Regions from separate parts of the Amycolatopsis sp. NBC_01488 genome, predicted to be linked through region 2. Evidence: predicted binding sites of a transcription regulator. Region 2 holds the regulator's gene; the other holds the start of a gene.
What was found. The regulator HspR, encoded in region 2, represses chaperone genes until heat shock. The targets are predictions, from matches to a motif close to ANNTTGAGTNNNNNNNACTCAANNT.

Region 1 (7,250 bases), 870 kb from region 2:
CTGGAATACGTGGACGTCGCGCCGGCTTTGTGCGAAATCGCGCGCGTGGTGCGCCCGGGTGGGCGCGCCATCGTCACCATGCTCAATCCGCTCAGCCCCTACCGGCTGGTCGAATGGGGCCTCTACTGGCCGGCGCGCCGCGTGCTCGGCGGCCTGGAGGACGCCCTGCGCTTCCCGCGGCGACACGGCGCGCGCCGCACCGGCATCGAGGCGTACACCCCGAGGCGGCTTCGCCACGAGCTGTGGCGGGCCGGACTGCAGCCGGAGGACACGCTGTTCTACGACGTCACCGCGCTGGTGCCGCCGCTCGACCGGCTGGACCGGCGGCACCGGCGGCCGGAGACGACCGTCGGCCGCGGCGCCGCGGGCCTGCTCGGCACCGGCTACCTGATCGCCGCGCGGCGGCTCTGACGAAGAGAACGGCCGGTTTCCCCGTGCGAGGGGGAAACCGGCCGTTTCGGGTGGCGGCGTTCGGGGTTACGCCGCCTGGGAAACCGGCGTCGAAGCCGGCGTCAGCGCGAGGTCGAGGACCTCGCGGACATTGGCCACCGCGTGCACGTCGAGCTGGGACAGCACCTCGGCCGGGACGTCGTCGAGGTCCGGCTCGTTGCGCTGCGGGATGATCACCGTCTTCATCCCCGCCCGGTGCGCCGCCAGCAGCTTCTGCTTCACGCCGCCGATCGGCAGGACGCGGCCGGTCAGCGACACCTCGCCGGTCATCGCGACGTCCGCGCGGACCACGCGGCCCGAGAGCAGCGACGCCAGCGCCGTCGTCATCGTGACGCCCGCCGACGGCCCGTCCTTCGGCACCGCGCCCGCCGGGACGTGCACGTGGATGCCGCGCTCCCGCAGGTCGCCCACCGGCAGTTCCAGCTCCGCGCCGTGCGAGCGCAGGTAGGACAGCGCGATCTGGACGGACTCCTTCATCACGTCGCCGAGCTGGCCGGTCAGCTGCAGCCCGGACGCGCCGGACTCCTTGTCCGCCAGCGACGCCTCGATGTAGAGGACGTCACCGCCGGCCCCGGTCACCGCCAGGCCCGTCGCGACGCCCGGGATGGACGTCCGCTGGGTCGACGCGGGCAGCGACGACTCGGGCAGGTGCCGCGGCCGGCCGAGGTAGGTGTCGAGATCCGGGGCGTCCACCGTCAGCGGCAGGGACACCTCGTCGAGCGCCACCTTGGTCGCGATCTTCCGCAGCACCTTCGCGATCGTGCGGTTCGCCGCACGCACGCCCGCCTCGCGGGTGTACTCGGCGGCGATCCGGCTGAACGCGGCGTCGGTCAGCGTGACGTCCGAAGCGCCCAGCCCGGCGCGCTCCAGCTCGCGGGGGAGCAGGTGGTCGCGGGCGATGGTGACCTTCTCGTGCTCGGTGTAGCCGTCCAGCGTGACGAGCTCCATGCGGTCCAGCAGCGGGCCGGGGATGGTCTCCAGCGCGTTGGCCGTCGCCAGGAACACGACGTCGGACAGGTCCAGCTCGACCTCGAGGTAGTGGTCGCGGAACGTGTGGTTCTGTTCCGGGTCCAGCACTTCGAGCAGCGCCGCGGTCGGGTCGCCGCGGTAGTCGGCGCCGACCTTGTCGATCTCGTCGAGCAGCACGACCGGGTTCATCGAGCCGGCTTCCTTGATGGCGCGGACGATCCGGCCGGGCAGCGCGCCGACGTAGGTGCGGCGGTGGCCGCGGATCTCCGCCTCGTCGCGGATGCCGCCCAGCGCCACCCGGACGAACTTGCGGCCCATGGCCTTCGCGACGGACTCACCCAGCGACGTCTTGCCGACCCCGGGAGGACCGGCGAGGGCGAGCACGGCGCCGGAACGGCGGCCGCCGACCGCGCCCAGGCCCGACTCGGTGCGGCGCTTGCGCACGGCCAAGTACTCGATGATGCGTTCCTTGACGTCGTCGAGGCCCGCGTGGTCCGCGTCGAGCACGGCGCGCGCGGCGGCGATGTCGTAGCTGTCCTCGGTGCGCTCGTTCCAGGGCAGCTCCAGGACGGTGTCCAGCCAGGTGCGGATCCAGCCGCCCTCGGGGGACTGCTCGGACGTGCGGTCCAGCTTGTCCACCTCGGCCAGCGCGGCCTTCTTCACGGCGTCGGGCAGCTCGGCCCCTTCGACGCGAGCGCGGTAGTCGTCGTCCTGGACGGTGCCGTCGAGCTCGCCGAGCTCCTTGCGGATGGCCTCGAGCTGGCGGCGCAGCAGGAACTCCTTCTGCTGCTTCTCCATGCCCTCGGCGACGTCCTTGCGGATGGTGTCGGTGACCTCGAGCTCGGCGAGGTGCGCCTTGCTCCACTCGAGCGCCTTCTCCAGGCGTGCGCTGACGTCGAGCGTGGTCAGCAGCTCGAGCTTCTGCTCGGTGTCGAGGTACGGCGCGTTGCCGGACAGGTCGGCGATCGCGGAGGCGTCCTCGACCTGCTGGACGGCGTCGATCAGCTGCCAGCCGCCGCGCTGCTGGAGGATCGAGATGACGACGGCCTTGTACTCGGCCGCGAGCTTGGCGGTCTGGTCGTCCGTGGTCTCGGTGGCGTCCTCGGCGTGCACCCAGCGGGCCGCGCCGGGGCCGTCGGCGATCCGGCCGACGAGCGCGCGGCTCGTGCCGCGCAGCAGGACGGCGGCCTTGCCGCCAGGCACGCGGCCGATGCGCTCGACCGTCGCGACGGTGCCGAACTCGGCGTACTCGCCGTGGACGCGCGGGACGATCAGGACCTCGGCCTTGGTGGCGCCGGTCGACCGGATGCCGGGGAACGAGGCCTGGCTCGGCGTCTTGGCCTGGGCGGACTCCACCGCTGCCCGCGTCTCGGTGTCGGTCAGGTCGAGCGGGACGACCATGCCCGGCAGCACGACGTCGTCATCGAGCGGGAGCACGGGCAGGAGGCGGGTGTCGGACATGTGCACTCCTCGTGTAGTTGAGTCTGCCTAGCTCAACTCTCCGAAGGGTGGGTTTGTTTCCGATGGTGCGTTCGCCCACAGCGATCAGTAAAAGCCCAGTTCAGAGGCCTGGGCGACGCGCGACGGCACACCACGCGAAGGGGCGCGTCTCGGCGTCGATCGGCGTCGGCGGCGTCTCCGGGCGCCAGTCCGGCAACGATGTCATCCCCGGCGGGAGCAGCGGCCAGCCGCCGAACCACGGGAGCAGCTCGTCCGCGGATCGCAGCCACGCGGGGTTCGACGTCGCCTGGTACGCCTCGATGAAGCGGCGAACCTCGGCCGCGCGGTCCGGCGGGGCGTCGTCCCGGCACGTGCCGTGCGTCAGCGCCAGCCAGCTGCCCGGCGCGAGCTTCGACCGGTACGTCGCCATCAGGCCGTCCGGGTCGTCCGACGGGCCGATGAAGTGCATGACCGTGATCATCAGCAGGCACACCGGCCGCGACCAGTCGATCAGCTCGCGCGTGACGTCGTCTCCGAAGATCTCCTTCGGGCGGCGGATGTCCCGCTCGACGAGCCCCGCCCAGTCCGTGGCGCCTTCGCGCTCCAGGATCAGCCGCGAGTGCGCGGCCGCCACCGGCTCGTAGTCCACGTAGACCACCGACGCCCGCTCACCGGCGGGCAGCCGGTCCCGGACGATCTCGTGCACGTTGCCCGCCGTCGGCACGCCCGAGCCGAGGTCGACGAACTGGCGGACGCCGGCGTCCATCGCCGCCGACACCACCCGGTTCATGAACGCCCGGTTCTGCCGCGAGATCGGCCGGATCAGCGGCCACACCTTCTCCACGCGCCTGCCGAACTCGCGGTCGACCGCCCAGTGGTGCGACCCGCCGAGGTACCAGTCGTAGACGCGCGCCGCGGACGGCTTGTCGGTGTCGACCCCGGCCGGGGCGGTCGGCGCTCCTCCCATGCCCCCACCACCCTCGGCGGAGGCGCTTGACGCCGCTGTGTTCCTTGGGCTCATGCGCCGGGTTTCTCCGCGATGCCGCACCAGGCGAACGGGCGTGCTTCCGCCTCCAGTGCGTTGAGCTTGCGGTCGGGCCGCCAGTCCGGCAGGTGCACGATGCCCGGTTCGAGGAGGTTCCAGTCGCCGAACAGCGGCTCGATCTCCTCGCGGTTGCGCAACCAGACGGGGTTGCTCGTCTTGCGGTACTGCTCGACGAACCAGCGCAGCCCGTCCAGGTACTTGCCGGTGCCGTCGCCCTCGCTCATCTGCGAGATCGCCAGCCAGCTGCCCGGCGCGAGCTTGTCCCGGTAGGCCTTGAGCAGGCCCACCGGGTCGTCGTCCGGTCCGACGAAGTGCAGCACCGCCATCATCATCAGGCAGACCGGCTTGGAGAAGTCGATCAGCCGCTTCGTCTCTTCGGCGCGCAGGACGGCCTTCGCGTCCCGCATGTCGGCCTGGACGATGCCCGCCCAGTCCGTCGCCGCCTCCTCTTCGAGGATCAGCGTCGCGTGCGCCACCGCGACCGGCTCGTAGTCGACGTACACGACCGTCGCGTCGTGGTCCTCGGGCAGCTCGGCCTCGACGACCTCGTGCACGTTCCCTGCCGTCGGGACCCCGGAGCCGAGGTCGATGAACTGCCGGATGCCGGCCCGCAGCGCCGCCCGCACCGCGCGGTTCATGAACTCGCGGTTCTGCTTCGACCCGGGGCGCACGAGCGGCCACTGCTGCTCCATACGCCTGCCGAACTCGCGGTCCACGGCCCAGTTCTGCGTGCCGCCCAGGTACCAGTCGTAGATCCGGGCCGCGGACGGCTTCTCGGTGTCGACGCCTTCGGGCGCTCTCGGCGCCGAATCCCGCTGATCGGTCACTTTCCGGCTCCCCTCGCTCTCCGGCAGCCAGCCTATAAGGACGAACGACCTGGGGTAATCCGCCAGTGGTTCAGCGAACGGCTGGTCGACGCTGCCAGTACGTCCACAGCGGCCGGTAGCCCTGCGCGTACCAGAACGGCGTCGACAGCGGGTTCGCCGCCGCGTGGTGCAGGAGGACGACGTCGGCGCCTTCCTCGTCCAGGACGTGGTGGGCGTGGGTGGCCAGCGCGGTGCCGACACCGGAGGACCGCGCCTCCTTCGCGACGGCCAGCGACGACAGGTAGCCGACGCGGTCCGCGGCGACCCGGTCGCTGATCCAGCCGGTCTCGCCGGGGTGCTGGACGTTCACCATGCCGAGCGGACGGCCGTACAGCTCGGCGATCCACAACGGCGGTTCCGGCCGGTCCAGCTGCTCGGCCAGGTCCTTGGCCATGATGTCCTCGACGCCCTGGCGCAGGTTGACCGTGCCGTACTGCGCGTCGAAGGAGTGCAGCTCGAGCCCCAGTGAGACGACGGTTTCGAGGTCGCCGGGCTCGGCGCGGCGGATCTTGACGCCGGGCGTGCCGCGCGGGCCGGCCGGGACCATCCGCTCGGCCGGGCGGACCGCGATCACGCGCAGCGGCGCGAAGCCGTGGTGCAGCATTTCCCGCGTGCCGGCGGCGTCCCGGCTGGCGCGCGGGACGATCGCCGCGGTCTCGGTGTCGCCGCGCTCGGCGACCGCGCGCAGATGTTCATCCCATCGGGTGAGAAGCGCGTCGAGGGCTCCCGCCGGGTGGGGACCGGCGAGCTGGAGGTCGAGGCGGTGCTCGGTCAGCGCCCGCCACGGCGCGTTCGGGGCGTCCTGGTCGACCTGGATGCGCGAAGCGAGGCCGGCCGCGGCCGAGTCGGTCGTCGCCACCTCCAGCACCACGGCGCTTTCGGCCGCTTCGAAGGGGGAAGTACCGGGGAGCAGGGAGTCCACCGCCGCGAGCCGGGCCGCGTGTTCGGTGGCAATCACGTCGCTGTGCATGGGCACATTGAAGCGCTATGCGGGACGTCGTGCGCAGACGACCACCCCTGCTTTCGCCACCCGATGTTTCACCCCTTGGTCCACGCAGGTCAGCGCCATCGAGGCATTGTTAACCCTGGGGTGATCTCCTACTGTCTCGAAAGGGACACGGGTACGCCCTACGGGGTACGGTATGGCCCTTGTCCACACCCGAAGTCACGGATCAGCGCCGGTGGACAAGCCGGGAGGGAAGGTCGGATGCCGGACACCAACGCCCACGGCAACGCCGTAGCGCAGGCGAAGCCCGGGCCGGGAGCCGCTTCCGGGACACCGCCCGTCTCCGCCGAAGCCCGCACGGACGAACGCCGGTTCCGCGCGTACACCTTCGCCGTCCTGAGCATCGGGCTCGTCGCCGCGTTCGCCGTCGGCTCGTGGCTGCCGTTCCACTGGGACAGCCGGCTGCTGTGGATCGGGCCGGTGCTCGCGGTCGCGTTCCTGCTCGCCGAACAGCTCGGCATCAACGTCGACGTCCGCAGCGGCATCTCGTGGACCATCTCCTTCACCGAGATCCCGCTCGTCATCGGGTTCTTCGTCGCACCGTTCGAAGTCGTGCTGGCCGCGCACCTGGTCGCCGGCATCGGCACGCTGCTCGCGCGGAAGGTCGCCGGCCGCGTCCTCTACAACGCGGGCGCGTTCCTGCTCGAGATCACCGGCGCCTTCGGGGTCGCCGGGCTGGTCAAGGTCGCCGTCGGCGCCGGGGCGGGCAGCGAGATCCCGTGGGTCGCCGCGCTCGCCGGCACGCTCACCGCACCGCTGGTGAGCACGCTGCTCGCGCTCGCCGCGGTCCGCGTGCTGCGCCGCCGGATGCGGGTGAGCACCGCCATCCGGCTCACCGCGCGGATCCTGGTCGTCGGCTTCGTCAACGCGTCGGTCGGCTTGTCCGGCTACCTCGTCATCTCCAACACGCCCAAGGCGTGGCCGCTGGTGCTGGCCGTGTTCCTCGGCCTGACCGCGCTGTACTGGGCCTATTCCGACCTGCTGCGCGAGCAGCGGGACATGGAAGCGCTGTCGGACGTCAGCCTGATGGTCGCCCGCTCCGGCCAGCAGGCCGCGGCGCGCCCGGCCAGCCGCGCCGACGAGCTCGTCGGCGGCGTCGACGTCCGCGAATGGGCCACGATCGCCGAGCGCATCAAGGACCAGCTCGCCGCCGGCCGCGTCGTGCTGAGACTCCGGCTGGAACCGAAGGACACCATGCGGGTCGTCGTCGCCGGCGACGACCTGCCGGTCGCCGACCCGGCCGCCGACGACCCGCTGCTGCGCCTGCCCGGCGCGCACGTCCGGCACTTCCGGATCACCGAGGCCAACCCCGACGTCCGCGCGGCGCTGCTCGACCGCGGCGCACAGGAAGCGCTCGTCGTGCCGCTGCGCAGTGCGAACCAGCTGCTCGGCGTCGTCGAAGCGCACGACCGGCTGTCCCGCTGGCGCGGGTTCGGCAAGTACGACGTCCAGCTGCTCGGCACGATGGCCAGCC
Region 2 (7,250 bases):
TTCCCGGTCACCATGACGAACCAGCGGAGCCGGTTGCTGCGCGCGCTCGTGTACGTGGTGCAGATGGTCGACCGGCCCGACGAGCTGGTCACCTTCCTCGGCCAGCTGGGCCGCGACCACCGCAAGTTCGCCGTCGTCGCCCGCCACTACGACGCCGTCGGCGTCGCGCTGCTGCTCGCGCTGAAACGGTTCCTCAAGCAGAAGTGGACCCACGAGGTCGAATGCGCGTGGACGACGGCGTACGGGCTCATCGCCAAGACCATGCGCGAGGCCGCGCAGGCGGAGACCGGGCCGGCGTCGTGGGCGGCGCGGGTGCTCGACCACCGCAAGCTGTCCCAGGACGTCGCGATGGTGCGGGTGCAGACCGAAGGCCTGCTGCCCTTCCGGGCCGGCAGCTACGTGAGCGTCGAGGTACCGCAGCGCCCGCGGATGTGGCGCTACCTCTCCCCGGCGACCGCGCCGCGCGGCGACGGCCAGCTGACGTTCCACGTGCGCACGGTGCCCGGCGGCTGGGTCAGCGGCGCCATCGTCAACCACACCAAGCCGGGGGACACCTGGCGGCTCGGACCGGCGATGGGCACGCTCACCGTGCGCCCGACCGCGACGAGGAAGCCGCTGCTGATGATCGCCGGCGGGACCGGGGTCACCCCGTTCGTCTCGATCCTCGACGACCTCGCGCACTGGAAGCACAACCCGCCGGTGCACCTGTTCTTCGGGGGCCGAAGACCGGAAGACCTGTACGCGCTGGACGACCTCCGGCGGCTGACCGCGGTGTCGAAGTGGCTGACGGTCACGCCGGTGACCGAGGAGGGCGCGGTGCCGGGCGGCGACCGCGGCACGCTCGCCCACGCGGTGACCCAGCGCGGCGAGTGGCACGACCACGACGTCCTCGTCGCCGGCTCGCCCGCGATGATCCGGGCGACGATCGCGCGGCTGCTGACCGCCGGCGTCGAGCTCGAGCGCATCCGCTTCGACCCGTTCACCCTGGACTGAGGAACTCTCAGCGCACCGCGCACACCAGCCGGATTCTCGCTATCTTCGCCGATATGGAGATGACTATTCCGGTTTCGGACGGCACGATCGGCGGCTACCTGGCGGAGCCGCCGGGCGAAGGACCGCACCCGGGCGTGGTGCTCATCCACGACGCGTTCGGGCTGAGCCAGGACACGAAGAACATCACCGACCGCTTCGCCGCCGAGGGCTACCTCGCGCTCAGCCCGGACCTGTACGCACGCGGCGGGATGCGCCGCTGCGTGCGACGCGTGTTCTCGGACATGTTCGCGAACCAGGGCCGGACGTTCGACGACATCGAGGCGTCCCGCGCGCTCCTGGCCGCCCGCCCGGACTGCTCGGGCCGGATCGGCATCGCCGGGTTCTGCCTGGGCGGCGGCTTCGCGCTCGTCGCGGCGTCACGCGGCTTCGAGGCGTCCGCGCCGTACTACGGGCAGCTGCCGAAGAACCTGTCGGTGCTCGACGACGCCTGCCCGATCGTCGCGAGCTTCGGCAAGAAGGACTTCTCGCTACGCGGCGCGGCGGCGAAGCTCGAGACGGCGCTCACCGAGCGTGAAATCCCGCACGACGTCAAGGAGTACCCCGGCGCCAGTCACGGGTTCGCGAACAAGATCGAGGTCGCGCCGCCGCTGAACCTGCTGCTCAAGGTCGTCGGGTTCACCTACCACCACGAAGCGTCCGAGGACGCGTGGCGCCGGGTGACGGCGTTCTTCGGCGAACACCTGCAGCAACCGGCCCGACCTTCGCACTGAGCCGAGCGGGCGAGCCTTTTCGCCGAATGGTCGTAGTTCGTTGACCGTTGTGCCCGAATCACCTTATGGTCTAGACCACATCTTTCCCGGATGTGCTCGTTCGTCCTCCCCTTGGAACAACGCTGTTCCCCCTCGAGGAGCCGAAATGACCTGGAAACGCAAGCTCTTCGCGGCCTCCGCCGGTGTCCTGCTCGCCCCGGTGCTGGTCGTCGTCCTCCCCGCCACCACCGCGAGCGCCCACGGCTACATCTCCGACCCGCCCAGCCGGCAGGCCAACTGCGCGGCCGGGAAGGTCCCGGACTGCGGCGACATCGTCTACGAGCCCCAGAGCGTCGAAGGTCCGAAGGGCCTGCGCAGCTGCGACGGCGGCAACTCCCGCTTCTCGCAGCTGTCCGACGAGTCCAAGCCGTGGCCTGCCAAGTCCGTCGGCACGACGGTGACGTTCAACTGGGTGTTCACCGCCCGGCACGCGACCGCGAGCTACGAGTACTACATCGGGAACACCCGCGTCGCGAACATCCCCGGCAACAACCAGCAGCCACCGGCGACCGTTTCGCACACGGTGAACCTGGCCGGCTACTCGGGCCGGGTGAAGGTGCTGGCGATCTGGAACATCTCCGACACGGCCAACGCGTTCTACAGCTGCGTCGACCTCCAGATCGGCGGAGGTGGCACGCCGCCGCCGACCACCACGCCGCCACTGACCACGACCCCGCCGCCCACCACGACCCCGCCCCCGACGACGACACCGCCGTCGAGCGGCACGTGGACGGCCGGCACGGCGTACAAGGCCGGTGACGTCGTGACGTACAACGGCGTGAGCTACCGCTGCCTCCAGGCGCACACGGCGATCGCGGGCTGGGAGCCGCCGAACACGCCTGCCCTCTGGCAGCGTCAGTGAGAGTGCTGATGGCCGTCGTCGGCCTGCTGCTGGCCGGTTGCAGCGCGACGGCGGCCCCGCCCGCCTACAACGCGGCCGACGTGATGTTCCTGCAGATGCTGATCCCCCAGAACCAGCAGGGCATCGACATCGTCCGCCTGGCGGCCGACCGGCAGCTCCCGGCACCCCTGAAGGAGCTGGCGGCGGCGATCGCGTCGACCCAGCAGACCGAGATCGCCGACATGCAGAACTGGCTGAAGGCGTGGGGCCAGCCTGAGACGATGGACCTGAACCCCCAGGCCCACGCGGCCCACGGCGGCATGAAGATGACGTCGCCGGACCTGGTGAGCGCGCTTCAGGCGGCTCCCGACGCGGAGTTCTCCCGCAAGTTCCTCGACGTCCTGTCCGGCCAGCAGCAGGGCGCGGTCGAGCTGGCCCAGACGGAGAACGGCACGAGCGGCGGGATCAACGCCCAGGCCCGCGACCTGGCGCGGCGGGTCATCGAGTCGCGGAGCGCCGAGGTCAAGCAGCTGTTGAACTTCAAGGTGTGACGTCCCCGCGGCGCGGACCGCGAGCAGCCTCTGCCCGGCTGCTCGCGGTCTTCGTGTATTCGATCGGCTGTGACGCACGAAGGCCTCCCCGAGAAGTTCGGGTAGGCCCTTCGGTGTGTCGAAACGTCAGCGGCGCTTGGGACGCCAGACCACCATCGCCGTCTGCTGGTTGAGCGGCACCAGGTCCCGGCGGTAGGACGCGTGCGCGGCCGCCACGCCCTGTTCGGCGGCCGCGTAAGCCGCGGCCAGCTCCTCGGTGATCTCCGACAGCCGGGCCCGCAGCGCGTCGACCTGGTTCTCCAGCTCGATGATGCGCTTGATCCCGGCGAGGTTGACGCCGTCCTCCTGCGACAGGCGCTGGACTTCGCGCAGCAGCGCGATGTCCCGCATCGAGTAGCGCCGCCCGCCACCGGCGGTCCGGCCCGGCGACACCAGGCCCTGCCGGTCGTAGGTGCGCAACGTCTGCGCGTGCATGCCAGCGAGCTGGGCCGCCACCGAGATGACGAACACCGGGGTCTCTTCGTCGCCCCCCTGGGGAATCCCGCCGAACATCCCACTCACCTGCCTTCGAGCAGCTCAGTGATCTCGGGCCGGGGGTCGTGCCCGGCCATCGACTCGGCGTACGCCTGCAGTGCTTCGCGCGCCTTGCCGTCCAGTTTGGCGGGGATCGCCGCCTGGAGGGTGACGAGCAGATCACCTTGCGAGCCGTCGCGCTTGGCGATGCCCTTGCCGCGCACGCGCAGCACCCGCCCGCTCGCGGTGCCCGGCGGCACCTTGAGCGAGACCTTGCCCTCGAGCGTCGGCACCGTGATCGTGGTGCCGAGCGTCAGCTCGGTGAAGTCGACCGGCACGGTGATCGTGAGGTCGAGCCCCTTGCGCCCGAACAACGCGTGCGGAGCCACGTGCACCCGGACGTACAGATCGCCCGCCTGCGCGCCACCCCGGCCCGGTTCGCCTTGGCCGGCCAGCCGGATCCGCTGGTCGTCGTCGACGCCCGGCGGGATCCGGACGGTCAGCGTGCGCGTCCTCGTGCTGACGCCTTCGCCACCGCACTCCGGGCACGGGTCGTCGATGATCGTCCCGCGGCCGCGGCAGTCGCGGCACGGCTCCGAGAACGCGAACGCGCCCTGGCTGCGGCTGACCAGCCCCGAACCACTGCAGGTCGGGCAGGTCCGCGGCGACGTCCCCGGCTTCGCGCCGTTGCCGCCGCACGTCGAACAGGTCGCCGGGCTCGACAGCCGCAGCGGCAGGGTCGCGCCCTTGACCGCCTCGACGAAGTCGATCCGGACGTCCGTCTCGACGTCGGCGCCGCGCTGCGGCCGGTTCGCCGTCGCGCCCGCCGTCGTCCGGCCGCGGTTGAACAGCCCGCCGAGGATGTCGCCGAGCCCGCCGAAGCCGCCCTGCTGACCGGCGCCGGCCTGGCCGAAGATGTCGCCGACGTCGAAGCTGCCGGTGCCGCCGCCACCGGGGAAGTTGAACCCGCCCCCGGCGCCGCCGAACATCCGCCGCGCTTCGTCGTACTCCTTGCGCTTGCTCGCGTCGGAGAGCACGCCGTAAGCCTCGGAGACCGCTTTGAACTTCTGCTCCGCCTGCGCGTTGCCGGAGTTCGCGTCCGGGTGGTTCTCCTTGGCCAGCTTGCGGTAGGCCTTCTTGATCTCGTCCGCGGTGGCGTCGGAGGAGACGCCCAGTTCACGGTAGAAGTCCTTACCGATCCATTCCCGTGCACTCATCGGGCGTCTCCTCCTCCCACTTGAGCCGGATAATGCTTACTGTTGCTGGTCATCGAGGCGTTCGCCGAGTGGCAGCTCGCCACCGGCGGACGGGTCCACCGGGGCCGCGCCGGGCTCGTGGTCGGTCACGCCGACCAGCGCCGCCCGCAGTACGCGGTCCCCGAACCGGTAGCCGCGGCGCATGACCACGGTGACCGTCGGGCCCGCCACGTCCGGCGAGGTGTTGTGCTGCACGGCCTCGTGCACGCTCGGGTCGAAAACCTCGCCTTCGGCGCCGAACGACTCGAGCCCCGCGCGCTGCAGGCCGCTGATCAGCTTTTCGCCGACGGCCTTGAACGCGCCGGTGAGGTCACCGTGCTGCTCGGCCCGCTCGAGGTCGTCGAGCAGCGGCAGCAGGTCGTTCACCACCGTCGCCTTGGCGCCGAGGACGACCGCCTCGCGGTCACGCTCGACGCGCTTGCGGTAGTTGGCGTACTCCGCCTGCAGGCGCTGGAGGTCGGCGGTGCGCTCGGCCAGCTCCTTCTCGACGTCGGAGACGACCGACACCGAATCGTCCACAATGGATTCGCCGAGCGAGGGGCCCGCGTGCTCCACGGGCGCCTCCTCCGGCTCCGGCGCCGCGTGGGCCGGACCGGGCGGGCGGACCTGCCCGGTCTGGGGGTCCACCCGCCGCCGATCCCGCACGACCACCGGCTCCTCGGGGCCGCGGCCCTGGTTCTCGGATTCGTCGTAGCTGTGGGTCACTTCTTCTCGTCCTCTTCGACGATCTCGGCGTCCACCACGTCATCGGCCTTGGCCTGGCCGCCGGCCGCACCGGCGTCGCCGCCGGCTGCCCCCGAAGCGCCGGCCGCACCCGCGGCAGCGTCAGCGTTCGCGTTGGCGTACAGGGCGGTGCCCAGCTCCTGCGAAGCGGTGTTCAGCTTCTCGATCGACTCGCGGATCTTCGCCGAGTCGGTGCCCTTGAGCGCCTCGTTCGACTCGTCGATCGCGGACTTGACCTTGCCCTTGAGGTCCTCGGGCAGCTTGTCGTCGTTGTCCTTGAGGAACTTCTCGGTCTGGTAGACCAGCGTCTCGGCCTGGTTGCGGGTCTCGGCCTCTTCGCGGCGGGTCTTGTCCTCCTCGGCGTGCGCCTCGGCGTCCTTGACCATGCGCTCGATGTCGTCCTTCGGCAGCGCGGAGCCACCGGTGATCGTCATCGACTGCTCCTTGTTCGTGCCCAGGTCCTTCGCGGTCACGTGCACGATGCCGTTGGCGTCGATGTCGAAGGTGACCTCGATCTGCGGCACGCCACGCGGGGCCGGCGGGAGACCGGTCAGCTCGAACATGCCGAGCTTCTTGTTGTGCGCGGCGATCTCGCGCTCACCCTGGAACACCTGGATCTGCACCGACGGCTGGTTGTCGTCCGCGGTGGAGAAGATCTCCGAGCGCTTGGTCGGGATCGTGGTGTTGCGCTCGATGAGCTTGGTGAACACGCCGCCCTTGGTCTCGATGCCCAGCGACAGCGGGGTCACGTCCAGCAGCAGGACGTCCTTGACCTCGCCCTTGAGGACACCGGCCTGCAGCGCCGCGCCGACCGCGACGACCTCGTCCGGGTTGACGCCCTTGTTCGGCTCGCGGCCGCCGGTCAGCTCCTTGACCAGCTCGGCGACGGCCGGCATGCGGGTGGAACCACCGACGAGCACGACGTGGTCGATGTCGCCGACGGAGATGCCCGCGTCCCGGATGACGTTGTTGAACGGCGCCTTGGTGCGGTCCAGCAGGTCCGAGGTGATCTTCTGGAACTCGGCGCGCGAGAGCTGCTCGTCGAGGAACAGCGGGTTCTTGTCGGCGTCGACCGTGATGTACGGCAGGTTGATGCCGGCCGAGTTCGAGCTGGACAGCTCGATCTTGGCCTTCTCCGCCGCCTCGCGGATGCGCTGCAGCGCCATCTTGTCCTTGGTCAGGTCGATGCCGTTCGTGGCCTTGAACTTGTCGACCAGCCACTTGACGATGCGCTCGTCCCAGTCGTCACCACCGAGGTGGTTGTCACCGGAGGTCGCGCGGACCTCGACGACGCCCTCGCCGATTTCCAGCAGCGAGACGTCGAAGGTGCCGCCACCGAGGTCGAAGACCAGGATGGTCTGCTCCTTCTCGCCCTTGTCCAGGCCGTACGCCAGCGCGGCGGCGGTCGGCTCGTTGACGATGCGGAGCACGTTCAGGCCGGCGATCTGCCCGGCCTCCTTGGTGGCCTGCCGCTGCGCGTCCTCGAAGTACGCCGGGACGGTGATCACCGCGTCGGTGATGGTCTCGCCCAGGTACGCCTCGGCGTCACGCTTGAGCTTCATCA

Region 1: a site for HspR is predicted at 2,895-2,919, ahead of lon (endopeptidase La). Genes of this name have one in related genera too.

The regions. Positions count from the first base shown of each region.
Region 1 is NZ_CP109434.1:1,710,143-1,717,392, reverse strand. Features, by position in the region: gene OG738_RS08140 (class I SAM-dependent methyltransferase) at 1-411, shown strand, start outside; gene lon (endopeptidase La) at 478-2,880, opposite strand; gene OG738_RS08130 (SAM-dependent methyltransferase) at 2,981-3,826, opposite strand; gene OG738_RS08125 (SAM-dependent methyltransferase) at 3,877-4,731, opposite strand; gene OG738_RS08120 (GNAT family N-acetyltransferase) at 4,802-5,740, opposite strand; gene OG738_RS08115 (putative bifunctional diguanylate cyclase/phosphodiesterase) at 5,978-7,250, shown strand, end outside.
Region 2 is NZ_CP109434.1:2,581,861-2,589,110, reverse strand. Features, by position in the region: gene OG738_RS12445 (FAD-binding oxidoreductase) at 1-993, shown strand, start outside; gene OG738_RS12440 (dienelactone hydrolase family protein) at 1,047-1,763, shown strand; gene OG738_RS12435 (lytic polysaccharide monooxygenase) at 1,909-2,664, shown strand; gene OG738_RS12430 (DUF305 domain-containing protein) at 2,673-3,194, shown strand; gene OG738_RS12425 (heat shock protein transcriptional repressor HspR) at 3,321-3,746, opposite strand; gene dnaJ (molecular chaperone DnaJ) at 3,752-4,924, opposite strand; gene grpE (nucleotide exchange factor GrpE) at 4,961-5,668, opposite strand; gene dnaK (molecular chaperone DnaK) at 5,665-7,250, opposite strand, start outside.